DNA from 3 places in the Paenibacillus sp. PvR098 genome. Region 1 is predicted to be linked to each of the others. Evidence: a T-box and tRNA genes for the amino acid it is inferred to sense, from the RefSeq annotation. Region 1 holds a T-box; the other regions hold tRNA genes.
What was found. The T-box of region 1 lies ahead of JOE45_RS22855 (valine--tRNA ligase). A T-box ahead of a tRNA ligase gene usually reads a tRNA of that ligase, here a tRNA-Val.
Positions count from the first base shown of each region.

Region 2: it has a tRNA-Val gene. The T-box ahead of JOE45_RS22855 (valine--tRNA ligase) is inferred to sense a tRNA for this amino acid. The anticodon was not compared.
Region 3: it has a tRNA-Val gene. The T-box ahead of JOE45_RS22855 (valine--tRNA ligase) is inferred to sense a tRNA for this amino acid. The anticodon was not compared.

Region 1 is NZ_JAFIBU010000001.1:4,613,027-4,623,268, forward strand. It holds gene hemG (protoporphyrinogen oxidase) at 1-740, shown strand, start outside; gene hemL (glutamate-1-semialdehyde 2,1-aminomutase) at 1,124-2,425, shown strand; gene JOE45_RS22835 (phosphodiester glycosidase family protein) at 2,573-4,072, opposite strand; gene JOE45_RS22840 (hypothetical protein) at 4,268-4,429, shown strand; gene JOE45_RS22845 (RluA family pseudouridine synthase) at 4,431-5,309, shown strand; gene JOE45_RS22850 (LysM peptidoglycan-binding domain-containing protein) at 5,412-6,470, shown strand; T-box leader at 6,634-6,889, shown strand; gene JOE45_RS22855 (valine--tRNA ligase) at 6,995-9,667, shown strand; gene JOE45_RS22860 (bifunctional folylpolyglutamate synthase/dihydrofolate synthase) at 9,676-10,242, shown strand, end outside.
Region 2 is NZ_JAFIBU010000001.1:2,896,365-2,906,606, forward strand. It holds gene JOE45_RS14280 (GntR family transcriptional regulator) at 1-555, opposite strand, end outside; gene JOE45_RS14285 (Rieske (2Fe-2S) protein) at 654-1,010, opposite strand; gene JOE45_RS14290 (amidohydrolase family protein) at 1,007-2,122, opposite strand; gene JOE45_RS14295 (GntR family transcriptional regulator) at 2,752-3,399, opposite strand; gene JOE45_RS14300 (2-dehydro-3-deoxygalactonokinase) at 3,559-4,554, opposite strand; gene JOE45_RS14305 (RraA family protein) at 4,572-5,249, opposite strand; gene JOE45_RS14310 (2,4'-dihydroxyacetophenone dioxygenase family protein) at 5,436-5,915, opposite strand; gene JOE45_RS14315 (SDR family NAD(P)-dependent oxidoreductase) at 5,957-6,727, opposite strand; tRNA gene JOE45_RS14320 (tRNA-Leu) at 7,164-7,243, opposite strand; tRNA gene JOE45_RS14325 (tRNA-Lys) at 7,254-7,326, opposite strand; tRNA gene JOE45_RS14330 (tRNA-Gln) at 7,332-7,406, opposite strand; tRNA gene JOE45_RS14335 (tRNA-Thr) at 7,428-7,503, opposite strand; tRNA gene JOE45_RS14340 (tRNA-Val) at 7,510-7,585, opposite strand; tRNA gene JOE45_RS14345 (tRNA-Glu) at 7,591-7,665, opposite strand; tRNA gene JOE45_RS14350 (tRNA-Thr) at 7,675-7,750, opposite strand; tRNA gene JOE45_RS14355 (tRNA-Asn) at 7,756-7,831, opposite strand; rRNA gene rrf (5S ribosomal RNA) at 7,837-7,953, opposite strand; rRNA gene JOE45_RS14365 (23S ribosomal RNA) at 8,014-10,242, opposite strand, start outside.
Region 3 is NZ_JAFIBU010000001.1:3,433,444-3,443,685, forward strand. It holds rRNA gene JOE45_RS17010 (16S ribosomal RNA) at 1-557, shown strand, start outside; tRNA gene JOE45_RS17015 (tRNA-Ala) at 660-735, shown strand; rRNA gene JOE45_RS17020 (23S ribosomal RNA) at 915-3,836, shown strand; tRNA gene JOE45_RS17025 (tRNA-Ser) at 3,907-3,994, shown strand; tRNA gene JOE45_RS17030 (tRNA-Met) at 4,006-4,082, shown strand; tRNA gene JOE45_RS17035 (tRNA-Val) at 4,146-4,221, shown strand; tRNA gene JOE45_RS17040 (tRNA-Thr) at 4,228-4,303, shown strand; tRNA gene JOE45_RS17045 (tRNA-Asp) at 4,317-4,393, shown strand; tRNA gene JOE45_RS17050 (tRNA-Phe) at 4,442-4,517, shown strand; tRNA gene JOE45_RS17055 (tRNA-Tyr) at 4,532-4,617, shown strand; tRNA gene JOE45_RS17060 (tRNA-Lys) at 4,629-4,704, shown strand; gene JOE45_RS17065 (GMC family oxidoreductase) at 5,002-6,570, opposite strand; gene JOE45_RS17070 (gluconate 2-dehydrogenase subunit 3 family protein) at 6,567-7,163, opposite strand; gene JOE45_RS17075 (hypothetical protein) at 7,172-7,564, opposite strand; gene JOE45_RS17080 (nickel-dependent lactate racemase family protein) at 7,586-8,893, opposite strand; gene JOE45_RS17085 (PucR family transcriptional regulator) at 9,058-10,152, shown strand.

The DNA of each region.
Region 1 (10,242 bases):
CGACGTTCCTGACTTACAAGGAAGGACTGGAAACGTTGGTTCACGGACTGCTGGATGCATTAGACGATGTACGTTTTCTTAAACAATGCGGCGTATCACGGGTGGAGAAGACGGAGCAGGGGTACAGGGTTATACGGGAAGACGGAGCGGCGGAGGAAGCCGACGGGGTCATTGTGGCGCTCCCCGCTTACGGGATTTCTGAAGTGCTTGGTACCGAGGTTCCCGAAGTACGAGAGCTGGACCGGATTGATTACGTATCCGTGGCGAACGTCATTCTGGCGTTTGATTCCAAAGACATGGTTCGTGAGCTTGACGGCTCGGGGTTTGTGGTACCTAGACGTGAAGGGCGGTTTATAACGGCTTGTACCTGGACATCGGTCAAGTGGCTCCATGCAGCTCCAACCGGTAAGGTGCTGCTTCGCTGCTATGTTGGGCGTTCGGGAGATGACCGTTGGCTGCATATGACGGAGGACGGGGTTCTCCGCGCGGTGCGGAAAGATTTGAAGGATACGATGGGGATCACAGCCGAACCGATATTTACGGAGATGACGAAGCTGATGCGCTCCATGCCCCAATATCCTGTTGGACATCTTGAACTCATCCGTCGTGTCCGCGAAGCATTGTCCGAACGCATGCCCGGAGTGCTGGTGACGGGAGGAGCATTCCAAGGGGTAGGCCTGCCGGACTGTATCCGGCAGGGGAGGGAAGCCGCACAGCAAATGGCGGCCCATCTGAAGTAGAACGAGAGAAAGCCCGATGTGATCGGGCCTTCTTTTGTCCTCTAAGCTTGGCCAGATCGAGAGTCATGTCCGAACCGGTGAAGGTAAGAATCTGTCTTTCCTGAAGGTCGCGGATGACCTGCAGCAGCACGGGCGTGTAAAGTGTAATGAGAACGCTCTCCTCCAGAGTCTGATCCGAAGCGGTGCGCGGCTTGCCGTCAATGAGCGAAAGCTTGCCGATTTTGAACATGGACAAATACTTTTTCATCGCCCGTATGGCTGTATTGGAAGACAGGGGTGTCGGTCTGCTTTGTAAGTGATATAATGACAGTGAGATTATCCGGTTAATTATATATCGGCTGAGGGATGGTTTCAAGTATAACTATAGCAAAGGTGGGACCCAAATGAACGATCAGCGCAAACGTTCCGACGCGCGTTCCGCACAAGCTTTTGCGGAAGCGAAGCAATACATACCTGGAGGTGTGAACAGTCCTGTCCGCGCCTTCAAATCGGTCGGATTGACACCGCTGTTTATGGTCAAAGGAGCCGGTTCCCGCGTCTGTGATGTGGACGGTAATGAGTTCATTGATTACATCGGATCGTGGGGGCCGCTTATTGTTGGACACGCCCATCCGGAAGTCATAGAGGCCGTGAAACGAACCGCAGAGCTCGGTACAAGCTTCGGAGCGCCGACAGAGCTGGAGACGGACATGGCCAAATTGGTTATCGAACGTATCCCTTCGATCGAGATGGTCCGAATGGTCAACTCCGGTACGGAGGCAACAATGAGCGCGCTTCGGCTCGCCAGGGGCTACACAGGCCGCAGTAAAATTCTGAAATTCGAAGGCTGTTACCACGGCCATGCGGATTCGCTGCTGATTAAGGCGGGTTCAGGAGTTGCCACGCTTGGCCTTCCGGATAGTCCGGGCGTACCGGAATCCGTAGCGGCCAATACGATTACAGTTCCTTATAATGATCTGGAGTCGGTACGGCTTGCATTCGAAAAGTTCGGTGAAGAAATCGCCGCGGTTATCGTTGAGCCGATAGCCGGAAATATGGGCGTCGTACCGCCGCAGCCTGGCTTCCTTGAAGGCTTGCGGCAAACGACCGCTTCTTACGGCAGCCTGCTGATCTTTGATGAGGTCATGACCGGCTTTCGCGTAGGTCTACACAGCGCACAAGGGCTCTACGGTATCACTCCGGACCTCACCTGTCTCGGTAAGGTGATCGGTGGAGGTCTTCCTGTAGGCGCCTACGGCGGTAAAAAGGAGATTATGGAGCATATCGCTCCAGCTGGACCGATTTATCAGGCGGGAACACTGTCGGGGAACCCGCTTGCCATGGCGGCCGGTTACACGACGCTGAAACTGCTAGGAGCGCCGGGCGTTTATGAGGAGTTGGAGCGGAAGTCCGCTAGACTGGAGCATGGCTTCCTGAAAAATGCCAGTGAGCTGGGGATTGCGTCTACCATTAATCGCGTGGGCTCGATGGTATGTCCGTTTTTCACGGACGCGAAGGTAGTTAATTATGAGACGGCGAAGCTGTCCGATCTAGACCGGTTTAACCGTTATTTCGCAGCGCTGCTTGATGATGGGGTTAGTATTGCCCCTTCGCAGTTCGAGGGGATGTTCGTTTCGGCAGCCCATACGGACGCGGATATTGACGCGACGATTGAGGCGCATTATCAGGCGCTGAAGCGTCTGTGACATAAAGCCAAATCCGCTGCTGGCCGCTTTGATACAAAAGATCGAAGCTGCAAACAAAAGGCTCCCTGTATTCCTCAATTTGAAGAATACAGGGAGCCTTTTGTTTTGTTGGGTGGCTGGAGTATATAGGAAGTTCTTTGTTCCCTCCTAATTGGATGCCGGAATCGGTCCCTGCAAAGCCCCAGCGGTATCTATCTTTGTTTGTGCCTCCACGGCACCACCGGAATGTTCCATGGGGGGGATTCCCGAATCCTTGTCGTCAACTGGCGCCAGCGACGGTGCGGAAACCGGTGGAGGCGCGGTTATTTCCGAAGGGATTTCGCTGCCGACCGAACTTCCGTTTTCTTTCTGAACCGTTGGGGCGTGGGAGTTCCCCGTCTCTGTCGCGCTGGGCTTCGTCGGAGTCGCTCCGGCGGAGGTGTCGGCTTTGTCGCTGTGACTATTTTCCTCGCCGCCTGCTGAAGGCTTCGTTTCAGTGGAAGCAGGCACGCTCTTCGGTTTCTCGACGCTTGCAGGTTTGGCCGGCACGGGTGCCGGGTTTTGCTGCTGGCGCGCTTTCTTCTCCGCTTGCTCCCGCAAAAATTCCGGGTGGTCATAGGAGCCTCCGGGATCGATTTTATCTACGCCGTCCCAGACACGGTTCGCAACCACGGCTGATGGATTGTCGTAAACGAGAAAGGCGGAAGGCAGCCTGCGCTCACCGTAACGGCTGGACGGATGGGTTACCAGCTGGTCTCCGACCACGAGCTCGGAAGAAGCCCCGCCGTCCAAATTTCCTGCATTGACGGCGCCTTCTTTCAGCAGTATATCTTGAACCTCCTTCAAGGTGGCTCCTACGCTGTTCGATTGGCGGCCGTCGATGACGATAAAAATGACGGTACCGTCGGGCTTTTGCCCAACGGCGGTTCGCGGCGCACGGCCCCAGCCGCCGTCACCGCTTGTAATAAGCGGCTTGCCGTTCGCAATCAGCCTTGGGTAGAACGATACGGCTTCGGAAATCCCCATATCCCTCAGCTCGAAAATATTATATTTACCGATCACGAGTTTACCTTCCTTGGTAAAGCCGATAATATGCTGCGGAATACTCCCATCTTGATCCGTGAAGATAATATCGCCGCCCGAGATAACGACGCCGATGGCGGCAAAGCCGTTGCCCAGACCCTCCGGATCGTCAAAGCTTCCTCCGTTGACTCCGGCCACAGCGCCGGTACGGCTAACCATGGAAGTGATTCGTTCCCCTTCACCCGACTGGAACGGTGTCATGACGCGAATCGATTTCGGATCGAACACGTACATCTTTTTACCTTTCCATAACGGGCCTGATATGTCCTCCACTTGAACCCATTCGTCTGCGGAGCGATGTTGGCTGATGCTTACCATTCCTAGATCTTGCTTTTCGCGGGCGGCGTCTTCAATAGCGTTTTGCATCTTTTGAACCAGCAAATCTCGCTGTTCCGCACCCACAAAGATCCAGGCCCAGCTCCGATGCTGAGTGGTAATGACCGTTTCTGCAAGCCACACTCTAATTTGATTTCCCGGTCCGGTCAAAAATAAAAAACTAGAGGTCAAAAAAGTGAAAAGAGCGATCCCAAAGAGTGTTCTCTTCAGCCTGCCCCAGCTTCGGATCCTTTGCAAGACAGTAACCAATCGTAGTCTCTCCCATATGAAATAATCGAAATGAACAATGGTCAAATTAAATTTGCTTTCACATTCTATCATATTGAAGTACCTATTAACAGAGTTTGCTAGAGTCAGATAGACGCTCCTCTGGCAATGTAACCGCTTTGAGAAAATACCGCGTTTTGGTAGAATGTTGTTAAGTCTATGGATGGAGGAAGTTACGTGATCTTGAAAAAATACAGTTTTTTTGGCATCACGCTGGAAATGATACTTGTAATGGGGCTGTTCTTTGTCCTGCTTTTAGTCATTTTGGCGGCGGCTAGGATCGAGTGGATGCACTATCGTAAGAAACTCACTGCCAATGGTGTCGAGGAGGATTCCTAAGATGAGCGTATGGCGCCGTAAGGGTGAATGGCTTGAATGGACGGCCGAGCAAGACGTTCATTCAATAGAAGATATCCGTCATGCATTGGCCGTAACGGTGGGAGATCGATTTCTTCAAAAGCTGTTCCGATCGAGCAATATTCAGTGGAAAGGCCGCAGGGTGATGCTTCGCTTGTTTCCTGAGGAAACCCTCCAGTATGTACCTGAATGGACAGAAGTCGAAGTGCTCTATGAGGATGATTTCAGCCTAGTGGCGAACAAGCCTGCAGGTATGAAGGTGCATCCAACACGTGATGGGGAAACGGGTACGCTGCTGCATGCGCTGGGCTCGTATCTGGAATCGACCGGACAACGCTGTCGCCCGCGTCACATTCACCGGTTGGACGAGGACACGACTGGGCCGGTGCTGCTGGCTAAGAATGAGTGGGCGCAATCTCGTTTGGATGAAGCGATGCGGGACAAGCGAGTAGAGCGGATTTATGTTGCTTTGGTACAAGGACATCCGCCTGAAAGCAGGGGGCGCATCGATGCGCCGATCGGCAGGGACCGACATCACGCGACGCGCAGGCGCGTATCCCGCACGGGGGATCCCGCTGTAACCCATTACGAGGTTCTGGAAAGGCTCGATTCGGCATCACTTGTAAGGTTAAGACTGGAGACGGGGAGAACACACCAAATCCGCGTTCACATGAGCCATCTGGGGCATCCTCTGCTAGGTGACTCGCTCTACGGTGGCCGCACGGCGGGCATGGGTATGGCTAGGCAAGCGCTCCACGGGGAGCAGTTGGTGTTCTCTGAACCATTCACGGGAGAACGAATGGAAGTGCGAGCCACTTGGCCTGATGACTTTGCGGTTCTTTACGAGCAATTGAAAAAATAGTAGTCATGCTCCTCCATCAGCAGCCATATAAATTGTAAAGACCAATGCGCTGACGATCTTTCTTTTTCTGGAAAGGTGAAATGTGGAAGGGAGGATGTTACATTGACGAAGCAGCATAACGGGCTTAGGTTTGATATTTACGAACGTGTGCATTTATCCGAAGGTGTGCTTGGCATTAAGGAGCTGGAAGGGGTGGAACTGATTCCCCACATTCAGGTGCTTCCGCAAGGAGAACAAGCCGTGCTTCGCGGCAATCTGCTATTGACGGGGACTTATGTCGATGAACTGGAGCGTACGGATCAGACATTGCAGCATTTGATTCCGGTAGAAATCACGCTGCCGATGAATCGCGTGCAGCGTGTGGAAGATATCGCCGTTGAGATCGAAAATTTCGACGTGGATCTGCTGTCTGCTCGAAGCTTGAATGTGACGGGAGTGCTGTCGCTCGGAGGCGTCGAGAATGTTTCAAGCTCGGAGTCCGATCAATGGAGGGAAACCGAGGAAGAGGTCGTGTTTGTCCATGAGGTGCCGGAGCGGCGTTCCGAGATACAGGAGGAATCGTCGTCGTTAAGTGAGTCCGCTGGGGAGGAAATCCCTCGTTCGGAACAAGCTCCCGCAGAGGTCTTGCCGCAGGAGAAGGCTGAGCCAAGCAGTCAGCAAGAACCTACTGCTCCGCCAAGCGAGCCGGCAAAGAAAGAGGAGAAGGAGTCGGAGCCCGAAGCTTCGGGGGCCGTGAAGGAAGAAGAACCAGCCGCGGAAGCCGCGGCGAATACGACGGAGAAGAAGGAAATGAAAGTCGGCCTGGGCTCTAAAAAAACGACTGACGCAGCCGAATCCGCTGCGGAGCCGATATACAAGTCGTTCGGTCTGGCTTCGCTGCTGAAGCATGGTTCCTCCAAATCGGACACACGGCCTCCGGAAGATGGACAGTCTACGGCACAAAAGCTGCCTTCGGAGAAGGTGGAATGGAAAAACCTGCTCCTGAGTGCCAATAGAGAACAGCAGGAGTTTAAGAAGCTCCGGATGTGCATTGTGCAAAAGGAAGAAACCCTTGAAACGATTGCCAAACGCTATGATTTAAATCCAAGAGAAATCGCGCTTTACAACCGGCTTGGAGAGGGCGAATTAATGGAAGGACAAATTGTCTACATACCGAAATAAGCTGCAGAGCTAATAAAAAATGCCCGATCAGCCTTCATACAGGCTTGTTCGGGGATTTTTTTGTCTATACTTGTCGTAAAGGAAGTCTTAAAATAGACGGGTGAAAATGGTTCTTGTATTGACTCTCACCTTATGATTGTTTATCATAATACGCATAGATGCAGTAAAAACATTGAAAGGGAATAGTAGACAGCGAACCCTTCAGAGAGTGGAGCCAGCAAGAGGCTGGAAGGTTCCGCAGGAATGTACCTGTCGAAGTCGCCCCGGAGTTGCCGAATTGAAAGTGAAGCTTAGATTCGGCCGGTTGCAGCCGTTACCTGTTTGAGCGCCGTATTTTGACCGGAGGAGACTCCGCTTAATTCATGCAAAAGTACGGAATAAAGGTGGTACCACGGAAGCGAGAGCCTTTCGTCCTTTGCGGCGAAAGGCTTTTTTGGTATTATGCAGCGATGCGGATCTTGGAGGCTGCGCCCCTGCGACATATATCCCTACTGAATTAGAATGCAGATGGAGGTTTGCCAGTTATGGAAGAAACAAAACAAGCGGCCACGCCGGATACGTCGATGCCGACGACTTATGACCCGAAGGAAGCCGAGAAGAAATGGTATGAATACTGGCTGAAGGGCCAATATTTTCAAGCGGGTCAGCGTCAAGACGCGAAACCCTACACGATTGTCATTCCGCCGCCGAACGTGACTGGTATGCTGCACATCGGCCATGCGCTCGATTTTACGCTGCAGGATATCATGGTCCGCACGAAGCGGATGCAGGGTTATGATGCACTGTGGCTGCCGGGTTCCGACCATGCGGGTATCGCTACCCAAACGAAGGTAGAGCAGAAGCTACGTGAGGAAGGCGTGACCCGTTATGACCTGGGTCGGGAGAAATTCCTTGAGAAAGTATGGGAGTGGAAGGAACATTATGCGGGTACAATCCACGAACAGTGGGCCAAAATGGGCTTCTCTCTCGATTATTCCCGTGAACGCTTCACACTGGATGCAGGACTATCGAAGGCGGTGCGCGAGGTATTCGTCCGTCTCTATGAAAAGGGTTTGATCTATCGCGGTAAATATATCATCAACTGGGATCCGGCTGCCCGTACGGCGCTTTCCGACATTGAGGTAGAGTACAAAGAAGTGCAAGGTGCTCTCTACCATTTGAAATATCCCGTCAAAGACAGTGAGGAGTTTATCATTGTTGCGACGACCCGTCCGGAGACGATGCTCGGGGATACAGCGGTGGCTGTACATCCGAAAGACGAGCGATACAAGCATCTGATTGGAAAGACGCTTATCCTGCCGATCATCGGAAGAGAAATTCCGATTATTGCCGATGAGTATGTTGAGAAAGAGTTCGGAAGCGGCGCGGTTAAGATTACGCCGGCGCATGATCCGAACGATTTTGAGGTAGGCAAGCGCCATGATCTGCCTCAGGTGCTCGTGATGGACGAGTCCGGTACCATGAACGGGAATGCGGGTAAATACCAAGGGCTCGACCGCTTCGATTGCCGTAAGCAAATCGTTGCAGACATGAAAGAGCTGGGCGTGCTGATCAAAATCGAAGAGCATGTGCATCAGGTCGGACACAGCGAACGCAGCGGTGCCGTCGTAGAGCCGTATTTGTCGACTCAGTGGTTTGTGAAGATGAAGCCGCTGGCAGACCGCGCGATAGAAGCGCAGAAATCCGCTCAAGGCGTTAACTTTGTGCCAGACCGGTTTGAAAAAATATATTTGCATTGGATCGAGAATGTGCGCGATTGGTGCATTTCGCGTCAGCTTTGGTGGGGCCACCGAATTCCTGCATGGTACTGTGGCGACTGCAGCGAAGTCATCGTAACCCGCGAAGATGCGACGGTATGTCCGCACTGCAGCGGTACACACTTGAAGCAGGATGAGGATGTGCTGGATACTTGGTTCAGCTCTGCGCTGTGGCCGTTCTCCACGCTCGGCTGGCCCGAGCAAACGGAAGATATGAAGCGCTACTACCCGACCGACCTGCTGGTTACGGGATACGATATTATTTATTTCTGGGTCGCTCGAATGATTTTCAGCGGGCTTGAGTTTACGGATAGCATCCCGTTCAAGGATGTTCTCATTCACGGCCTGGTGCGCGATTCGGAAGGACGGAAAATGTCCAAGTCGCTTGGTAACGGTGTCGACCCTCTCGAGGTGATCGAGAAATACGGCGCCGATGCGATGCGCTTTATGATTTCAACGAGCTCCACACCTGGGCAGGATCTTCGTTTCCGTTGGGAAAAGGTAGAGCAGGTCCGCAACTTTGCGAACAAAATATGGAATGCGTCGCGTTTTGCGCTCATGAATCTCGGTGACTTCAAGGCCTCCGATATCGATCTGAATGGAGAGCTGGGAACGGCCGACCGGTGGATATTGCACAGGTTGAATGAAACCGTACGCGATGTTACCAGACTGATCGATTCGTACGAGTTCGGCGAAACGGGACGACTGCTCTACAACTTCATTTGGGACGATCTGTGCGACTGGTATATCGAATTCAGTAAGCTGTCCTTGTACGGAAATGATGAGGCCGCCAAGAAGACGACAAAATCCGTGCTCGCGTATGTGCTGGATCGGACACAGCGGTTGATTCATCCGTTCATGCCATTCATCAGCGAAGAAATATGGCAGCATTTGCCGCATGAAGGAGAAACGATCACGCTTGCCGCTTGGCCGACATTCGAAGCGCGTTTTGAGGCCCCGGAGGCCGTACGCGAAATGGAGCTGTTGATGGACATCATCCGTTCCGTCCGCAACATTCGCGCGGAAGTGAACGTTCCGATGAGCAAGAAAGTCGACCTGCTTGTGAAGCCGGCCGGCAGCGAAACGTTTGCCATCCTGCAGCGCAACGAAGAATACGTACGCCGTTTCTGCAATACATCTTCTCTGGAAATCAATTCGGAGTTAGCGTCGCCTGACAAAGCGATGACAGGGATCGTAACCGGGGCGGAGCTGTATTTGCCGCTGGCTGGATTGATCGACATCGCTCAGGAAATTGCCCGGATGGAAAAAGAGCTGGCTACACTCCAGGGCGAGGTCGACCGTATTGAGAAAAAGTTGTCGAATCAAGGCTTTATTGCGAAGGCACCGGCTAAGGTCATTGACGAAGAAAAGGCGAAGCTCGCCGATTATGCCGACAAGCGGGATAAAGTGATTGCCCGTCTGACGGAGTTGAAAGGGTGATACTTGCGATGAGCGAAGCTAAACAATCTGCTCAGGCAGGAGCGTTCCAGACGGTTAGAGAAGCGGTGGATTGGCTTGTAAGATACATTCCCCTGGCAGGCATCAAGCCAGGACTGGAACGGATGGAGCAGCTCATGGAGCTGCTCGACAACCCGCACCGCCGGTTAAAATTCATCCATGTGGCCGGAACGAACGGCAAAGGCTCGGTATGCGCCTATTTGTCGGAAGTCATTCGAGAAGGCGGATACCATGTAGGGACGTTTACGTCCCCTTACATCGAGAGCTATAACGAGCGGATCCAGCTTAATGGGCAGAACATTTCCGATGAAGACCTGCTTCAGGTCATTAATAAAATAAAGCCCGTCGTGGATCAAGTGGCGGATAAGTATGGGCAGCCCTCCATGTTCGAAATATCGACCGTGGTGGCTATCGAATATTTTGCGCGTGTGGCTTTTCCCGATTTTGTCGTCTGGGAAACGGGTTTAGGCGGGCGCCTCGATTCGACCAATATCGTCACGCCGCTCGTTTCGGTGATCACGAACATCGGTCATGATCATATGGACTTTTTGGGTGAT
Region 2 (10,242 bases), 1.7 Mb from region 1:
GTGACTATCCGCAATCGCTTCCAAATTCGGAAAATAGATCTGGGTCGCGACCGCAATGAATCTTTTGATTTGGATATTGATCTGATTCCATAATTGAGTTATTACTTCGTTGCCACAGCGTTCATAGAAAAAACCATGGAAACGCATGTCATACTCCATTAGTTGGAATACATCATCCTCTTGGGCACATCTTTTCATTTCAAGATACAATTGGTTTAAATGATCTAAATCGCTTGACTTCAAGGTAGGGATTGTTTTCTTTATTGCATATCCCTCAATCAGTTCCCGCATTTCGTAAATATGATCTATTTTTTGCTGCGTGATATCGGATACGAACGAACCCTTATGATGCTTGCTGATAAGCAAGCCTTCTTGTTTTAGCCGTTCCATGGCCTCTCTAACTGGGGCCTGACTAATACCAAGAGAATTGGCTATATCCAAAACAACCAACCGGAAACCAGGATAAAGTTCTCCCGTTAAGAGCGCTTTTCTTAAAGACAGATAGACGCGTTCACTGAGTGAATCCCCTTCTGGATCCAATTTAAGCGTTATCATGTTTCAGCTCCTAGAACCCCTATACTATATTATCGATAATTTTATCCAGAAAATTATCGATAAAATTAACGAGAGTTATGCTCAGTCGATTACAGCAATTAATCCATGTGTACCAATACTCTGTTATTTTCAATCGATACGTCATACACCTTTACTCTGTATCGATCAGGGTCGACCAATGCCTTACCCGTCTTCACGTCGAACTCCCATCCGTGCCAAGGGCAAGTCAGGATCTCGCCCTCTCTTCCATAAATGTACTCATGTGGCTTGGATTCCAATGTCGTACCTGTAAACTTACCTTTACACAGTTCGACTTGCTGATGAGGACACACATTACGGATAGCATAATATTCATTACCGTTGTAGTAGACGCCGATGCTTTTTCCCTCAATCGTTGTAATCTTGCAGGCTCCAGCTTCCAACTCTTCTACTCCGACTACATCGTGCTTCGTCATTTCGCTACACCTCCTGCTAGTAAACCTCTTTCTTGCAGCTGATACATCTCAGCAGCGTTCTCGTACGCTACGCGGCGGCGCATCTCTTCAGGCAATTTATTGAGCACAAATAATGGCGTGTCATTATCCCAGTGCGGGTAGTCCGTCGAGAACATAACCGTTTTTTCTGCATGCATCAATTGGAACATTTGTACCAGTTCCTTATTATCCGGCTCTTCGATCGGTTGGGTCGTCAAGCGGACATGCTTAAGGATATATTCGCTTGGTTTATACTTCAACCATGGCACTTCATTGCGCATTGCTCGGAAGTTTTTGTCCATTCTCCACATCAGATGCGGAAGCCATGCCAAACCGCCCTCGATGAATGCCACCTTTAATGTTGGGAATCTTTCGAAAACGCCTTCACATACGATACTATTCAGCTGCGACATATGATGGATGGCCAGGATGTTGTGCCGTTCAAAGTTCGTCGTCGGATACCCTGCTGCCGTAGTGGAGGGGTTAATTCCGTCTCCTTCGCCGCCGCCGTGAATACCAATCACCAGGTTGTTACGTGCTGCCGCTTCGTAGATCGGGTAGTAACGGCGTTGTCCGTACGGTTCGCGCGATGCGGATGTCAGAAGCACCTGAACCACTCTCGGATGTGAACCCAGACGATCGATCTCTTTTGCTGCGAGCAGCGGGTCTTGCGTAGCTACCACGATGGAGCCCAACCAGCGCTCATCGCTCGGAATCCACGTGTCCATCGTATAATCGTTGAATGCGGAAGCCAGCGCTGCAGCATAATCCGGATTGTTGTGGGCAGAGATCGAAAGCAGGTTGCCGGTCAGAACGGCTCTCTCTATATTGTAGCGGTCCAGCAAATCGACCTTCGCAAATTCTGGGTCTGAACCCGATGGAAGTCCGTTGCCTGGAGCTGCATCATTGCGTTCCAATGGAATAGGGCGAAACATAAGAAACGGAAGCGTTGCATTGTGGGCCTTCAGTCTATCCCACCATACCCGCGGCATATAAGGCTTTAAATCATCGTAGCTTTTGACTCCTTGGTGCACATCGCAATCGATAATTCCATGATTAAACTTAGAAGCTTTCTTCGTCGTTGACGCTTCCATACATTCCAACCTCCTATTGTTGTGATACTAGTAAAGCGTCAATACTTGTAACCGGTTCCAACAGAGTGCTTATATGATGCGTTCCTCTTTCGTTGGAAACGTTTAAATATTTCGCATCACTTAGTATCTACGACTTGCCGTGACGAACGGCCTGTCCACAAATACCGCTTGACTAAAGTCTCATTGATCAACTATGGTATAGCTTCCTAGCCTTTCACTTCCTTTTGAACATCTCAACAGGGAGTAAATAATACCTTTATTCCATATGATCATTTTTGTTCAGTAAATTAAATTACCGAAATAATGGAAGCTAATATCTAATATATTAGTTTTCATTTGATAATTCACATTATATCACATATAAAGCTTCTGTCAATTTATTTTTGATCATTTTGTGTCTTATGCTTTGAACGCGAGTGTATGGAAAGTCGCGGACCACTATCGCATGGATTATGAGATGACTGAATGGTTCTTGTTAATCGTCAAGAAGGTTGTTCTTTTCTAAGAACGGTACAAAGCGGGACATGCTCAAGGCATGACCCCTCTAGAACCGGAGGCGTATACATGTCATACTAGATATGAGGATAGGCAGTCACGAGCATCGCTTGAAATAAGCCTCGCTGCGGTAGTCATGAATAGTCTTCAACGGTATGATGTTTAATTTCGTCGATATGCAGTTCCATTAACTGTATGGCCTCTTCTAAGTTCGAATCGTAAAGAGCTCCCAAAATCTTCTTGTGCATTTCGTTTGCTTTCCTAGGTCTGTCATAATTCTTGGTAATAATAACCCCATACCATTTAATCTTCAATTCCAATGTGCCCATAATGGATACTAATAATTGATTATTGGAATGCTGAATAATCGTTCGATGAAGATTCCTGTCGGCCTCAAAAAAAGGCTTCATATCTCCTTGATGAATCGCCTCTTCCGCTCTGTCTGCTTCATCGATCAATAACTGAATTTGACTTTTAGGCATTATACGTGAAGCTATGGTAATGGCTTTAAGCTCCAAAGCTTTCCTTACATCATATAAATCTTCGATATCCTTTACATTTGGCATATTGACAAAGGAGCCAGATCGAGGCTTAACATCAATCAGACCGTCTTGTTTCAGCCTATTAATCGCATCCCGAAGCGGTGTTCGACTAACCCCTAACTCTTTGATGATATCTTCATAGATGATTTTTGAGCCTGGTTTTAGCTCATTGTTTAGTATTTTATCCCGCAAGTACCCATATACACGCTCATGAAGATTACTGTTGTCAAATATAATCATCTTATCACCCTCTTGTTCAAGGTGCATGTCCAAAGTATATCGGATTCATGCACCCGTTTCATTCTCGTGATCTCTAAGTGCAATTTTACATGTAGAAATGTAAAATGTAAAATATCAGACTGTTTATCCTCTTAGTTTAAAGTAAACTTGCTTTGAATGTCATTGGGAAATTAACCCGTGGTTTTCTGCAATACGCAGCACACCATATCCAGCCAAGTGATTCATGGTTTGCGATTCTACAGGAATGATATCTCCCTCGTACTTCTCAAAGGCAAAAAGCAAGGCGAGCGCATCCCTTACAATCTCTTTTCCCGCTATATATACCGGAATCTGTTCTGAAGCGGCAATGGCCGAATGATGAAGGATGGCCCGGAGATCTTCAGCGAAAATAACCCCCATAAGCATATTTGCTTTCTCATTCACGCTAAGCTCTGAGAATTGGTCCAATACTCGAATGGAAAATGCCGCGCGGCTTAGACCCGCTTGTTTGGCATGCTGATATCCTTGAATTACCCGGTCCGGGAGCAATGTCGTGGCATAAGACTTATCCACTGCATTTGCGATAATCGTATGATTAGACACGGCCGAAAGAAGCTCACCTGTAAGGGTTGTAAGACTTTCCGTTATGCGTTCCTGCGAATCGAGGAAAACAAATTTTGTATGCGAGCCGGGCAATATGAAGAGTGCAGGTCCTACTACATTAAGCTTTCCCACTAATGCAAAGGTTTCTACCTCTTCTCCCCTCATAATATCAATAACCTCATCCTTTGCTGCAGAAGAAGGAGATATGCTTTTCACTCCGGGGACAAACCATATGTCTTGATCGACGATTTCAGGAAACCGCTTGCAAACCATGCTTTTTGAAAGTGACTCCATTCCTGCAGGTGAGGGGATATGCGGTACTTCCACAAGCCCCACATTCGATGTAATCATACCTGAAGCTGCAATTAAATCAATGGAATTTAAATTCAAATCATTGGTTTGTAATACCCTTGTAATCAGTTCGCTGATCGTCGATTTCAACTCTTCGTTATGACCGTTAATTACGGTGGTTCTAACTCCAACCTCGGCGGATAGAGAGTCAACGACATCGTAACCCTTCCATAAAACAACACGGGTATTGGTCGTTCCGGTATCAATGGTTATTCTGAACATCGCAACCAGCCTTTACATTAAATTCTACCGAATTTACGAAGCAACTCCTCTACAGACGCACCTTTCAATATTTCTTCCCGGGTAGCGATTTCCTTATCCGCCTGTTCACGCGCATTGGCGTATACCTCTTCCAATTGTTGATAAGGGACAACAGCAACACCGATCTCGTCAGCCACAATAAGATCGCCAGGTTGAACAATAACCCCGCCGCAGCTAATAGGAACGTTAATTTCTACGGGCTCTTTTCTTCCAGAATACGCCGTGTGTGCGGCCCTTGGACCAGAAACCTTCGCAGTGACAGGGAATCCAAGCATTCTAGATTCGTCCGTATCTCTGCAGCTTCCGTCAATCACCGCGCCTACGACACCTGCGTTTCTTGCTAAACCTGACATTAAACCTCCCCAAATAGAGGTTTCCGTTTCCCCGAATGCATCTATTACGATTACGTCACCAGGTTTGGCAACCTCGAACACTTCCAAGCAATCCACAATATCGCCTGCGGTTAATTTGACCGTAATCGCGGGACCAATGATCTTCTTCTCTGCCGCTTTTGGTTTCATATCATGCCTCATGACTTGATTACGCTGCATCGCATCACCGACCACACACGATAACGATAACACATCGTCCATATCACGAAAAGGCTTGATTTTAGATTCATCAATCTCCGGTCTAGGATTAATAATTTTTTTCATATAAGCTCCCCATCTCTTCATTATATTAGGTAAACTTAATCACTTTCAAAACTACTCAGGCCTAGCTCTTGGCTTAAAAAACAAAAGTACCCATCGTAACAAGTCGATAGATACTTTTGTGTATAATGCGGTTTGTGTGGATAACGTCTATCTTGCTATATTAAATCATCAATGTGCGTATCAATTTTAGTACAGCAAGTTTCTTTCTGGAATATTGTGTTTTTCGCAATATTCTTTATAGAGCTTCAATTTAGTAAAGACATCGTCTTGATAGAATACCTGATCGTTATCGTCCAAATACTGAATGGTACCCTCTAGGATGAACAGAGTGATCATTTCTTCTTCGCCATCAATAACAAGCGTATGAATGTCACCCGGTGGCTCATAAACAAACGTACCCGGTTTAGCAACCCATGTTCTTTCCAGGTAGCGCCATTGGCCTTGAATCGTGTATGCCATTACTTGACCGCCGGTATGACGGTGACGGTTTACTGTACCGCCCGGCAATACTTTCAACAGGTTAATCCAGCGTCCTGTAGCCAAATCAAAACGAACCGGTTTAAACCATACGCGATCTGTTTGTGGAACCCAAGGAATCTCGTCAATATCAATTGCCTGATCCGGTAATCCAACCATCTGTGTGAATTCGTCTAAAGTTTGTGCCATTTGTAATCTCCTCCAAATTTTGTTTTATTGTTGTTGCTATATTATGCAGGTGGGAATAAAGAAGGGTCACCTGCAAGGAGTCCGCCGTCTACAGGCAGAACAGCACCCGTAATAAAGCTCGCATCCATTGAACTTAGAAAATCAATCGCCGCAGCAACTTCTTCCGGCGAACCAAAACGCCTTTGCGGAGTTCTCGAAAGGATTCTCTCCTTAAAGACAGGATCTCTCGTAGCACCAGATGACAATGGTGTCTCGATATATCCAGGGCTAACAGCGTTGACACGAATATTAAATTCAGCCCAATCTACTGCCAAGCATTTTGTAATCTGAACTATTCCACCCTTTGAGGCAGCGTAGGACAGCAGATTCTTACTTCCATAATGGGCTAGCATTGAAGCAAAATTAACGATTGCTCCGCCGCCGCCTTCGGCCATAAATGGTTGAACCGCTTGACACATGTAAACGGTTCCATTTAGATTAACATCTAGGACTCCTTTAAGCTCCTGGTCCGTTACTTTTACGTTAGGAGAACGTCTGATGATTCCCGCCGCGTTAACCAGGATATGAATACTCCCTAATGCTTCGAAGACCTTCTCTGCAACTTCTCTGGCACTCTCTTGGTTAGATACATCGGCCGTAAAGAAATGCACATCGTGACCTTCAGCTCTTAACCTATTTTTCTGTGCTTCTCCGTTTTCCGCTGCAATATCGATCATAGCAACGGTCAAGCCTTTTTCGACAAATCGTTGGACAACGGAAAGGCCCAGACCTGACGAACCGCCAGTAACAATTGCCACTTGTTTTGAGCTCATGCTTACACTCCTATCTATTGTCTTCTGGTCATTCGTATCCATTACTAGTCTACAACAGAGAGTGGATAACTTTGAAACCTGTTCCCATTGATCCTCCCCGTTCATTTCCTATCAACGAATTCCACTAACATAATCTAATATCTAATATATTAGTTTGTTTCTATAAATAAGATTATAACACACTTATACCGTCTGTCAAATTCTTTTTAATCCTCTCCATTGAAACCAAAATATATACTCTTTGCTATCGTCGAAGCCAACAGAAAAAATGATCTCATGGGTTACGCTGGAGATAGCGGATGCCACAAACAGCTATTAAACCAACTCTTTATTGAAGAGAGTGAAGTCTCCAGTGTTTCAGTCCACAACAACTATAAGTATTACTATACAAAAAGTCCCTTAGAACGAATAGTTCTAAGGGACTTTTTGTATAGTATGCGCGTAGAGGGACTTGAACCCCCACGGTCGCCCGCCAGATCCTAAGTCTGGTGCGTCTGCCAATTCCGCCATACGCGCGTAATGAAAGTGAGCCATGTAGGACTCGAACCTACGACACCCTGATTAAAAGTCAGGTGCTCTACCAACTGAGCTAATGGCTCATACATGGCTGGGGATCTAGGATTCGAACCTAGGCATGACGGAGTCAAAGTCCGTTGCCTTACCGCTTGGCTAATCCCCAACAATATGTATTGAATGTTACTGGTGCCGCCGAGAGGACTTGAACCCCCAACCTACTGATTACAAGTCAGTTGCTCTACCAGTTGAGCTACAGCGGCATAATATGGTGGAGGCTGACGGGATCGAACCGCCGACCCTCTGCTTGTAAGGCAGATGCTCTCCCAGCTGAGCTAAGCCTCCATAAGTGGTGACCCGTAGGGGATTCGAACCCCTGTTACCTCCGTGAAAGGGAGGTGTCTTAACCCCTTGACCAACGGGCCTTATATGTATGGAGCTTCCAACCGGAATCGAACCGGTGACCTCATCCTTACCATGGATGCACTCTACCTACTGAGCTATGGAAGCAAGTATGGCTCCCCGAACAGGACTCGAACCTGTGACAACTCGATTAACAGTCGAGTGCTCTACCAACTGAGCTATCAGGGAATAATGCTTGGCGACGTTCTACTCTCCCAGGACCCTGCGGTCCAAGTACCATTGACGCTGGAAGGCTTAACGTTCGTGTTCGGTATGGGTACGCGTGGTTCCCTTCCGCCATCATCACCAAACATATTCAGGTTTGCGCCCTGAAAACTGGATCGAAACAAAGCATGCTGAAGTTCATGTATTTGGATAAGCCCTCGACCGATTAGTATTCGTCAGCTCCACACGTTGCCGCGCTTCCACCCCGAACCTATCAACCTCGTCGTCTACAAGGGGTCTTACTAATTGGGAAATCTCATCTTGAGGGGGGCTTCACGCTTAGATGCTTTCAGCGCTTATCCCTTCCGTACTTAGCTATCCAGCCGTGCCTCTGGCGAGACAACTGGTACACCAGCGGTACGTCCATCCCGGTCCTCTCGTACTAAGGACAGCTCCTCTCAAATTTCCTACGCCCACGACAGATAGGGACCGAACTGTCTCACGACGTTCTGAACCCAGCTCGCGTACCGCTTTAATGGGCGAACAGCCCAACCCTTGGGACCTACTTCAGCCCCAGGATGCGATGAGCCGACATCGAGGTGCCAAACCTCCCCGTCGATGTGGACTCTTGGGGGAGATAAGCCTGTTATCCCCAGGGTAGCTTTTATCCGTTGAGCGATGGCCCTTCCATGCGGTACCACCGGATCACTAAGCCCGACTTTCGTCCCTGCTCGACCTGTTTGTCTCGCAGTCAAGCTCCCTTATGCCTTTGCACTCTTCGAATGATTTCCAACCATTCTGAGGGAACCTTAGGGCGCCTCCGTTACTCTTTAGGAGGCGACCGCCCCAGTCAAACTGCCCACCTGACACTGTCCCCATACCGGATCACGGTACCAGGTTAGAACTCCGATACGATCAGGGTGGTATCCCAACGTCGCCTCCACACAAGCTGGCGCTCATGCTTCTCAGGCTCCCACCTATCCTGTACAGATCGTACCAAAGTCCAATATCAAGCTGCAGTAAAGCTCCATGGGGTCTTTCCGTCTTGTCGCGGGTAACCTGCATCTTCACAGGTATTAAAATTTCACCGGATCTCTCGTCGAGACAGCGCCCAAGTCGTTACGCCATTCGTGCGGGTCAGAATTTACCTGACAAGGAATTTCGCTACCTTAGGACCGTTATAGTTACGGCCGCCGTTTACTGGGGCTTCGGTTCACAGCTTCGGATTGCTCCTAACCGCTCCCCTTAACCTTCCAGCACCGGGCAGGCGTCAGCCCGTATACTTCGCCTTGCGGCTTCGCACAGACCTGTGTTTTTGCTAAACAGTCGCTTGGGCCTTTTCACTGCGGCCCCCTCGGGCTATTCACCCTACCGAGGCACCCCTTCTCCCGAAGTTACGGGGTCATTTTGCCGAGTTCCTTAACGAGAGTTCTTCCGCGCGCCTTAGCATGCTCTGCTCGCCTACCTGTGTCGGTTTGCGGTACGGGCACCTTCTCCCTGGCTAGAGGCTTTTCTTGGCAGCCTGAACTCATGACCTTCGGTACTGTAATTTTCCCTCCCCATCACAGCTTAGCCTTAATGATGTGCGGATTTGCCTACACATCAGCCTTACTGCTTGGACGAGCATCCATCAGCTCGCGTCACTATCCTTCTGCGTCACCCCATTGCTCATAACGGTTCACGGTGGTACAGGAATTTCAACCTGTTGTCCTTCGACTACGCCTTTCGGCCTCGCCTTAGGTCCCGACTAACCCTGAGTGGACGAACCTTCCTCAGGAACCCTTAGGCTTTCGGCGGATCAGATTCTCACTGATCTTTTCGTTACTCATACCGGCATTCTCACTTGTAACCAGTCCACCAGTCCTCACGATCTAGCTTCAACCCGATTACAACGCTCCCCTACCCCATGACGTCATAGACGTCTAGTCATAGCTTCGGTGGTGTGTTTAGCCCCGTTACATTTTCGGCGCAGAGTCACTCGACCAGTGAGCTATTACGCACTCTTTAAATGGTGGCTGCTTCTAAGCCAACATCCTGGTTGTCTGTGCAACTCCACATCCTTTCCCACTTAACACACACTTGGGGACCTTAGCTGATGATCTGGGCTGTTTCCCTCTTGACAATGGATCTTAGCACTCACTGTCTGACTCCCGGGATAACGTCTGTGGCATTCAGAGTTTGACTGGACTTGGTAACCCTTGGCGGGCCCCGCACCCAATCAGTGCTTTACCTCCACGACGCATCTCCCGAGGCTAGCCCTAAAGCTATTTCGGGGAGAACCAGCTATCTCCGAGTTCGATTGGAATTTCTCCGCTACCCCCACCTCATCCCCGAATTTTTCAACATTCGTGGGTTCGGGCCTCCAGTGCGTGTTACCGCACCTTCACCCTGGACAGGGGTAGATCACACGGTTTCGGGTCTACGTCCACGTACTC
Region 3 (10,242 bases), 1.2 Mb from region 1:
GGTCTTGACATCCCTCTGAATACGGTAGAGATATCGTAGGCCTTCGGGACAGAGGAGACAGGTGGTGCATGGTTGTCGTCAGCTCGTGTCGTGAGATGTTGGGTTAAGTCCCGCAACGAGCGCAACCCTTGAACTTAGTTGCCAGCATTCAGTTGGGCACTCTAAGTTGACTGCCGGTGACAAACCGGAGGAAGGTGGGGATGACGTCAAATCATCATGCCCCTTATGACCTGGGCTACACACGTACTACAATGGCCGGTACAACGAGAAGCGAAACCGCGAGGTGGAGCGAATCTTTATAAGCCGGTCTCAGTTCGGATTGCAGGCTGCAACTCGCCTGCATGAAGTCGGAATTGCTAGTAATCGCGGATCAGCATGCCGCGGTGAATACGTTCCCGGGTCTTGTACACACCGCCCGTCACACCACGAGAGTTTACAACACCCGAAGTCGGTGGGGTAACCCGCAAGGGAGCCAGCCGCCGAAGGTGGGGTAGATGATTGGGGTGAAGTCGTAACAAGGTAGCCGTATCGGAAGGTGCGGCTGGATCACCTCCTTTCTATGGAGTCCATGTCGTCTGTAGGGCGACGGACAAATCTGCAGCGAAAGCTGTATCACACTCACTCGTTGTCAGTTTTGATGGAGCTTTCATTTGAAGTATGGGGCCATAGCTCAGCTGGGAGAGCGCCTGCCTTGCAAGCAGGAGGTCAGCGGTTCGATCCCGCTTGGCTCCACCATTCTTTCGAGAATGGAATACTTGAAACAACCCCATCAATATGCTAAAATATCATTCGTTGCCGCCAAAATCGGCAGCAGGTTTGTTCCTTGAAAACTGGATATCGAAACAAAGTAACAATGCTGAATCATCCTTAGATCTTTGATCTATAACTACGCTAAGACTTCATGTCGAAGCATTGGTTAAGCTATAAAGAGCACACGGAGGATGCCTAGGCACCAGGAGCCGAAGAAGGACGTGGCGAACGACGAAATGCCTCGGGGAGCCGTAAGCAGGCTTTGATCCGGGGATGTCCGAATGGGGGAACCCGCATGTGGTAATTCGCATGTACCATGCAGTGAATACATAGCTGCATTGGAGGCATACGAGGGGAACTGAAACATCTAAGTACCCTCAGGAAAAGAAAACAAAAGTGATTCCGTCAGTAGCGGCGAGCGAAAGCGGATTAGCCCAAACCAGGAAGCTTGCTTTCTGGGGTTGTGGGACGTCAATGTGGGTTGAGCAGAGTAAGTGAAGCGGTCTGGAAAGGCCGGCCAAAGAAGGTAAAAGCCCTGTAGCTGAAATTCTGCGAAAACCCTAGACGGATCCCGAGTACCGCGAGACACGTGAAACCTCGTGGGAATCCGGCAGGACCATCTGCCAAGGCTAAATACTCCCTGGTGACCGATAGTGAAGCAGTACCGTGAGGGAAAGGTGAAAAGAACCGCGGGAGCGGAGTGAAAAAGAACCTGAAACCGTGTGCTTACAAGAAGTCAGAGCCCGTTAATGGGTGATGGCGTGCCTTTTGTAGAATGAACCGGCGAGTTACGTTCCCGTGCGAGGTTAAGGTGAGAAGCCGTAGCCGCAGCGAAAGCGAGTCTGAATAGGGCGCTTGAGTACGTGGACGTAGACCCGAAACCGTGTGATCTACCCCTGTCCAGGGTGAAGGTGCGGTAACACGCACTGGAGGCCCGAACCCACGAATGTTGAAAAATTCGGGGATGAGGTGGGGGTAGCGGAGAAATTCCAATCGAACTCGGAGATAGCTGGTTCTCCCCGAAATAGCTTTAGGGCTAGCCTCGGGAGATGCGTCGTGGAGGTAAAGCACTGATTGGGTGCGGGGCCCGCCAAGGGTTACCAAGTCCAGTCAAACTCTGAATGCCACAGACGTTATCCCGGGAGTCAGACAGTGAGTGCTAAGATCCATTGTCAAGAGGGAAACAGCCCAGATCATCAGCTAAGGTCCCCAAGTGTGTGTTAAGTGGGAAAGGATGTGGAGTTGCACAGACAACCAGGATGTTGGCTTAGAAGCAGCCACCATTTAAAGAGTGCGTAATAGCTCACTGGTCGAGTGACTCTGCGCCGAAAATGTAACGGGGCTAAACACACCACCGAAGCTATGACTAGACGTCTATGACGTCATGGGGTAGGGGAGCGTTGTAATCGGGTTGAAGCTAGATCGTGAGGACTGGTGGACTGGTTACAAGTGAGAATGCCGGTATGAGTAACGAAAAGATCAGTGAGAATCTGATCCGCCGAAAGCCTAAGGGTTCCTGAGGAAGGTTCGTCCACTCAGGGTTAGTCGGGACCTAAGGCGAGGCCGAAAGGCGTAGTCGAAGGACAACAGGTTGAAATTCCTGTACCACCGTGAACCGTTATGAGCAATGGGGTGACGCAGAAGGATAGTGACGCGAGCTGATGGATGCTCGTCCAAGCAGTAAGGCTGATGTGTAGGCAAATCCGCACATCATTAAGGCTAAGCTGTGATGGGGAGGGAAAATTACAGTACCGAAGGTCATGAGTTCAGGCTGCCAAGAAAAGCCTCTAGCCAGGGAGAAGGTGCCCGTACCGCAAACCGACACAGGTAGGCGAGCAGAGCATGCTAAGGCGCGCGGAAGAACTCTCGTTAAGGAACTCGGCAAAATGACCCCGTAACTTCGGGAGAAGGGGTGCCTCGGTAGGGTGAATAGCCCGAGGGGGCCGCAGTGAAAAGGCCCAAGCGACTGTTTAGCAAAAACACAGGTCTGTGCGAAGCCGCAAGGCGAAGTATACGGGCTGACGCCTGCCCGGTGCTGGAAGGTTAAGGGGAGCGGTTAGGAGCAATCCGAAGCTGTGAACCGAAGCCCCAGTAAACGGCGGCCGTAACTATAACGGTCCTAAGGTAGCGAAATTCCTTGTCAGGTAAATTCTGACCCGCACGAATGGCGTAACGACTTGGGCGCTGTCTCGACGAGAGATCCGGTGAAATTTTAATACCTGTGAAGATGCAGGTTACCCGCGACAAGACGGAAAGACCCCATGGAGCTTTACTGCAGCTTGATATTGGACTTTGGTACGATCTGTACAGGATAGGTGGGAGCCTGAGAAGCATGAGCGCCAGCTTGTGTGGAGGCGACGTTGGGATACCACCCTGATCGTATCGGAGTTCTAACCTGGTACCGTGATCCGGTATGGGGACAGTGTCAGGTGGGCAGTTTGACTGGGGCGGTCGCCTCCTAAAGAGTAACGGAGGCGCCCTAAGGTTCCCTCAGAATGGTTGGAAATCATTCGAAGAGTGCAAAGGCATAAGGGAGCTTGACTGCGAGACAAACAGGTCGAGCAGGGACGAAAGTCGGGCTTAGTGATCCGGTGGTACCGCATGGAAGGGCCATCGCTCAACGGATAAAAGCTACCCTGGGGATAACAGGCTTATCTCCCCCAAGAGTCCACATCGACGGGGAGGTTTGGCACCTCGATGTCGGCTCATCGCATCCTGGGGCTGAAGTAGGTCCCAAGGGTTGGGCTGTTCGCCCATTAAAGCGGTACGCGAGCTGGGTTCAGAACGTCGTGAGACAGTTCGGTCCCTATCTGTCGTGGGCGTAGGAAATTTGAGAGGAGCTGTCCTTAGTACGAGAGGACCGGGATGGACGTACCGCTGGTGTACCAGTTGTCTCGCCAGAGGCACGGCTGGATAGCTAAGTACGGAAGGGATAAGCGCTGAAAGCATCTAAGCGTGAAGCCCCCCTCAAGATGAGATTTCCCAATTAGTAAGACCCCTTGTAGACGACGAGGTTGATAGGTTCGGGGTGGAAGCGCGGCAACGTGTGGAGCTGACGAATACTAATCGGTCGAGGGCTTATCCAAATACATGAACTTCAGCATGCTTTGTTTCGATCCAGTTTTCAGGGCGCAAGCTTTGGATTTGTATAATCTTGGAGAGATACCCAAGTGGCTCAAGGGGACCCTCTGCTAAGGGGTTAGACTGCGTAAGTGGTGCGAGGGTTCGAATCCCTCTCTCTCCGTTTGATAATATGGCGGCGTAGCTCAGCTGGCTAGAGCGTACGGTTCATACCCGTAAGGTCGGGGGTTCGATCCCCTCTGCCGCTACCAAATTTTTAATTGATTTTCATGCAATTTTTATGTTATGATTCGACATGTTGTACAAGAATGTATGGAGGCTTAGCTCAGCTGGGAGAGCATCTGCCTTACAAGCAGAGGGTCGGCGGTTCGATCCCGTCAGCCTCCACCATAATTTGCCGCTGTAGCTCAACTGGTAGAGCAACTGACTTGTAATCAGTAGGTTGGGGGTTCAAGTCCTCTCGGCGGCACCAGTTTTAATAATGCGGAGCCGTGGTGTAGAGGCCTAACATGCCTGCCTGTCACGCAGGAGACCGCGGGTTCGAATCCCGTCGGCTCCGCCATTATTTTAAAAACGGTATAATCAATATAAGACAAGCTATAGTACATAAGGCTCGGTAGCTCAGTCGGTAGAGCAGAGGACTGAAAATCCTCGTGTCGGCGGTTCGATTCCGTCCCGAGCCACCATTGCTTTATTATACGGAGGCTTAGCGAAGTGGCCAAACGCAGCAGACTGTAAATCTGTTCTCGTCCGAGTTCGGTGGTTCGAATCCATCAGCCTCCACCAGTTTATTTTAAGAGCCATTAGCTCAGTTGGTAGAGCACCTGACTTTTAATCAGGGTGTCGTAGGTTCGAGTCCTACATGGCTCACCATTAGGTGAATAGTTAAGAGACCTGTCAGGGTCTCTTTTTTGTTTTTTAACGGCCACAGGGCCATGATATTATCCTCTCTTGAGGTTAAATAGTCGGCTGCTCGAAGCGCTTCAAATGCACGAAGCGGCGAGAGTTTTGCCCGATAAGCCCAAAACTTTTCGCTTGTTCCGAAAACAGGAGGACAGGAGCCCCGGGCAGTACCGGAGGAAGCGGCAAGGCGGATACGTGATTTGGAGCTTGATTTAAACAAGACCGCTTCGGCCAGGTGCCGTGGCGGTCTTGTGTCTTGTCACGGGCCTATAATTCCATCCGGGATGCTCTTTTTTTAATATAGTCCGCAGTACGGGAGGCCAACGCCATGACGGTATTCGTCGGATTGCCAGCCCCCGAGGTCACGAATATGCTGGCGTCGCAGACGAACAGATTCGGAATGTCGTGAGTCTGGCCGTAGGAATTAACGACAGAGCTATCAGGGTCCGATCCCATGCGGCAGCCTCCCATGAGATGGGCTGTATCGGGCACGACGAACTCCGGCTTGCCCCCGGCTGCCTGTAGGATGCCCTTCATTGTACTTACGGCGTGATCGATGAGCAGCTTATCGTTATCTCCGTAGCTGAAAGTAACCTTGGCCCGCGGCATGCCGTTCAAATCTTTCTCATCGCACAGTGTGACGGTATTGTCGGGGCTGGGAAGCACCTCGCCGACCATGGTGATGCGAGCGTAGGCGTTGTAATCGAGCATCGCCTCGTGCAGCTTAGACCCCCAGACCGGGCGGTTTCCATCGGATTTGGAGATTCCTTTGGCGAAGCTGAGCGGCCTGACGCCATGGGCATGAAGCGTATAGCCCCGAGCTACCTCCCCCGATAGGTGATAGAAATCCTGCGTAGTCGCGAGCACCGGGGTTCCTTTATACAGCCGTACATCGTGATCGAACCGCGCGTAGACATCGTTGCTGCTGTGCGTCATGAACGCCTTGCCCACCCAGCCGCTGCGGTTTGCAAGCCCGTTGGGAAACTGGGCATTCGCCGAATTCAGCAGAAGCCTTGGCGTCTCCACCGCATAGGCGGATATAATGACCAGTTTAGCCCGCTGCTCGTACGCCGTGCCGTTATGAACGAAGGTGACCCCCGTCGCCCTGCCGTCCTTCCCCATATTCACTTGCGTGACCATACAGTCGGGAAGAACTTCCGCGCCGGCTTGAATCGCTTTAGGGATATGCACGATCAACGTGCTGAATTTGGCGTTCGGCATGCAGCCCTGCGTGCAGAAGCCGCGGTTGATGCAGGGCGGCCGGTCCTCGAAGGGAGCGGACAGAATGGCGAGCGGGCTGACGACCCAGCGGATACCGAGCTTTTCGCAGCCCTTGGCGAACAATTGGGCGTTCAGACTGATCGGATCCCGCTCCGGGTATGGATAGGGGCCGTGAAATGATCCCCAAGGATAATGCTTCGGACCCGATACGGCGATTTCTTTCTCGACTTTATCGTAGTAGGGGGCAAGGTCTGCATATCCGATTGGCCAATCCTCTCCTACGCCGTCAAGCGATTTGGCATTGAAATCGGTCTCGTGAAAACGCAAGAACACGCCGGTAAAATGCACGGTGCCTCCTCCTACGCCCTTGCCGCAATTGTTATGTCCCATCTGGAGTGGGTCGGCGCCGTCTACGATGCGCGTGTCCTGCCAGCCGAGCTGCTGCATGGCCAGCTCATCGCTAGCAAAGTCGTGCTGCGGGTCGCGCCATGGGCCCGCTTCCAGCACCACGACCCGCATCCCGGCTTCGCTGAGTTCCTTGGCCAGAACGCCTCCCGCCGCACCGGCACCCACAATGACGACGTCCACCGTCTCGCCCTCGTATTTACGCTTCATGCTTTTCTCTGCTCCTCCTTCGCTTCCCAAGGATCGAGCTGCTCCATACGCGCGTAACCGCGCGGATAAGCCGGTCCGCCGAATCCGATCTCCGACCATACTTCCGGATGGGAATAATACGCCTCTATGCTCATGGTCAGAAGCTTCTGGAAGAAAACCTGCTGGGGGACGTGCCTCCATACCTCGAGAGGAACGGCCTCGCCTTGACTGACCTCTTCCATGAGCTGTTTTTGCTGCTCCTCCTCCAGATGAAAGAAAAGCTCCGTATGTATGGATTGGCATGCCTTTTCCAACGCTTCAAGTCCCTTGCGAACCAGCACTTGAGCAGGCGGAATTCCGGGCTTGCGCTGGCTTTCCTCTCCCGATGAAAGCGACTGATCGATGTGGTCGAGCACGAACTGGATGATCTCCGGACGATGGTCATCCACTAACAGAGAGCACCACGATCGCAGCATTTCTGCTTCCACGACCGTAAGGAAGCTATGGTTCCCGGAGGTTTGCAGCCGGGAGTTTAGAATTTTTCGTGTATGCTCATCCCATTCATGCTGCTCGTTCATCACATTGTAAGAGGGATAGCGGGTTAAACGTTTCATAGGCAATCTCACCTCCAATAGTAAGCGATCAGGCCGAGCACGCTGATCGCCATATACATGATAGGCATCATGATGGGCGGGCCAACCAGGAAATTCCGCATACTATAGCCGCCGACACGCACGCCTACGCCGTGGAAGTGATAGTAGAATCCGACCGCTCCGGTCATCACGCCGAGCCACATCAGGAAGACGAACAAAGAAAGCAGCCAATCCGGCCGGGAGACCGCGATCCAAATGGCTGCCAAGCTGTAGATTGGCGATGAGATGACAGGCGACCACATTGATTTGTGGTGGAAGTTCTGGCGGTAATGCGAGAGAGTGACCTGTACCCAAACGGCCAAAAAAGCAATGCCAACAAATAAAAATACAACGCGCTCCAAGGACCAGCCGGTCCAATTCATAGGGATCTCCTCCATGTAATATTAGGAATGGGCATCGGTCTGTCCGGGATAGGTTAAGGAACCAAAAGGCATGATAGCCAATTCAAGCCCGGGTTCCTTCAACAGCTCTTTCAGCGTCGCTTCTAGATTGTCTGCCGGTCGGAAGCCCAGAAGCTCCGTCATATGACGTGGAAGGGAGGAATGCAAATAAACGGGATAACGGCTGAGAACCTCGTCCACGTGGAGTACTTTGTGGGCGCCGAGCACAAAGTGCTCCTTCAGTTTGGCCGTCATCCGCTGCCGGTCCGTCATCGTTTCCACCCAGTACTGGAACACGCCGTTGCCGAGCCCCTCGGAAAGCTCCGCTGCCATCACGATGGAACCTCCCGGTTTGGTGAATGCTGCGGCGTTGCGCAGCGCTTTTAATGCTTGATAGAGCTGCCGGTCCTTCGGGTCCCCGCCGGGAGCAACAATAGAGAGATCGTATTGCTTGCGTACGGGAATCACAAAACGGGACGCCGCGAGGGATACTCCGGCCCGATGGGCCATCGTCAATTGCCCTGCTACCGCATCCAGCACATGTTTGTCCATATCGACGATCACGTTCAGAAGAAAATGAATCGGGGCGAAGGTATGCGCCTCCTCCAGATCACGATGGATCGGATTATCCGGATCTCCTGCAGCAGCGCGGTGCTGCAGCGATAAACTGTGATTGCTCTCAATACAGGGTTGGGAGGCGACGCCGGGAATCAGGGCCTTTACTCCCCCGGAGATGCCGACCAAGGCATGCGGCTCGATGTTGCCCGTAGCGATGCGCAGCGGCGCCTCCACGACCCGCCTGTTGATCTCCACCGGCGTGCCGAGAGAGGTCATTCCGACACGTACGCAATCCTCAGGCGCTGCGGAATGATTATGCACCCGTATACGCTGATACACGGTCTCCCCGACGAGCCCTCGCAGTTCCTCGTCAGTATGCTTTCGGTGTACCCCAAGCGCTACGATGATATCGATCCCGTCGTCTTGAATTCCGGCAGCCCCGAGCTCCTCAAGCAGCGGTTCCAGCAGAAGAGGGGTTGGGCAGAGCCTTGTACCGTCACTGACCAGAATGACCGCCTGACTATGTCCGGCAGCCAACTCCCGGAGCCTGGGTGAACCGATCGGTGCTGCCATTGCTTCCCGAATCCGGTGTAAGGAGCGGTCATCCATGTCGGAACGCTCCTGCACATAAGTAATCGTTTCAAAAGAATAGGTTGAGGGGATTTCGAAAGAGACTGTCCCCCTGCCGTAATGTAAGCTATAAATGATCTTGTCCCCCTCGGAATGCTCTAAGATGAAGCTTGTTGTAAACACTTTAAATTATTGCCACATTCCAATAATTTATCCTGATTTGATGAGGTATTAAGCGAGGCTACCGCTTCCTTTTGGTTTAGGCGGCAGGGCAGTTGTGCTACAATATAGACAAGAAAAGCGAGAACATCTTCATATATTAGATAATAAGGGTTGGGAGCCAGGAGATGGATTGGGAACTGTTAAGGGAACAGCTCGAGAAAACGTTGAATGTCCCGGTAAAAGCAGTCAAATGGTCATGGGAAGACTGGCGGCGCGATGCGCGGGAGAACGGATCGGGCAGCTTGACCAAGGCTGGGGAAGTGTTTTTTCTCGTACAGAAGGAAGGGCCGGATGCCCGGCTGCTCTCCGTGCAGGAGGAAGCGGTTACTCCGGTAGAACGCCGGCTTATGGAGCTGATGATGGACACGCGGAAGGCGCAGGACAAAAAGAGCCCGGCTTCCGTAAGCGAATTGGAGCGCAAGGCGGGGCTTGTGCGCGAATGGTTTCGAGAGCAGCAGGAGCTCGGATTTGTCCAAGCCGAGATGCCGGATACGCTCATATCGCAGTTGTCGCTGTATTCTACCAAAATTCCGCTGCTGCTGTACGGCGATTATACGACGTCCCGCCGCGTGCAGTATCATGAGCTGAAAAAGCTGCTGGAATCGTTTTTTGATGCGGAAATTACTTTGGTTCCCTTGACGGACAAAGAATGGCTCATGCTGGCCCCGGAAAAAATACTATCCATAGATGACAAAGGGGAACGCGATCCTCATGAAGAATCGCAGGATGATCTGCTCGCGGCAGCAAGCTACGGCTTACATGAAATGCTGGAGAATGAATGGGTCGGCGAGTGTCACCTGGCTGTCCATTATCCGATCCTCCCTTCCAAATCGCTCTACTCTGCCATTTTGCAGCTGAGGGAGACGATGATGCTGGGACGAACGTATCAGGTCGGCAGTAATACGCATTTGCCCTGGGAGCTTCAGCTGGAAAAGTTGGTGCATCTGATCCCCGAAGCGGAAAAGGCCAGTTTTTTGGATCGCGCGCTGAAGCGTTTGGACGTGGCGTTCGACCCGGAGACAATCACCACGTTGGAGCATTTTTTTCAGCTCGACTGCAACGTTAGCGAAACGGCCAAAAAGCTGTATATTCACCGGAATACGCTTTTGTACCGTCTGGATAAGTTCAAGCAGGAGACCGGATGGGACGTTCGGACGTTCAACCATGCGGTATTGGTCAAGATTGCCATGCTATTGTACAAAGTAACGAAAAGAAAGTGATTTTTTTGTGAAGATTGTGCATAGTCATCTGATGGTGAGGTAGGGTATGATTTAACCATATCACGATACTATCTCGTAGGGGGAATTAAT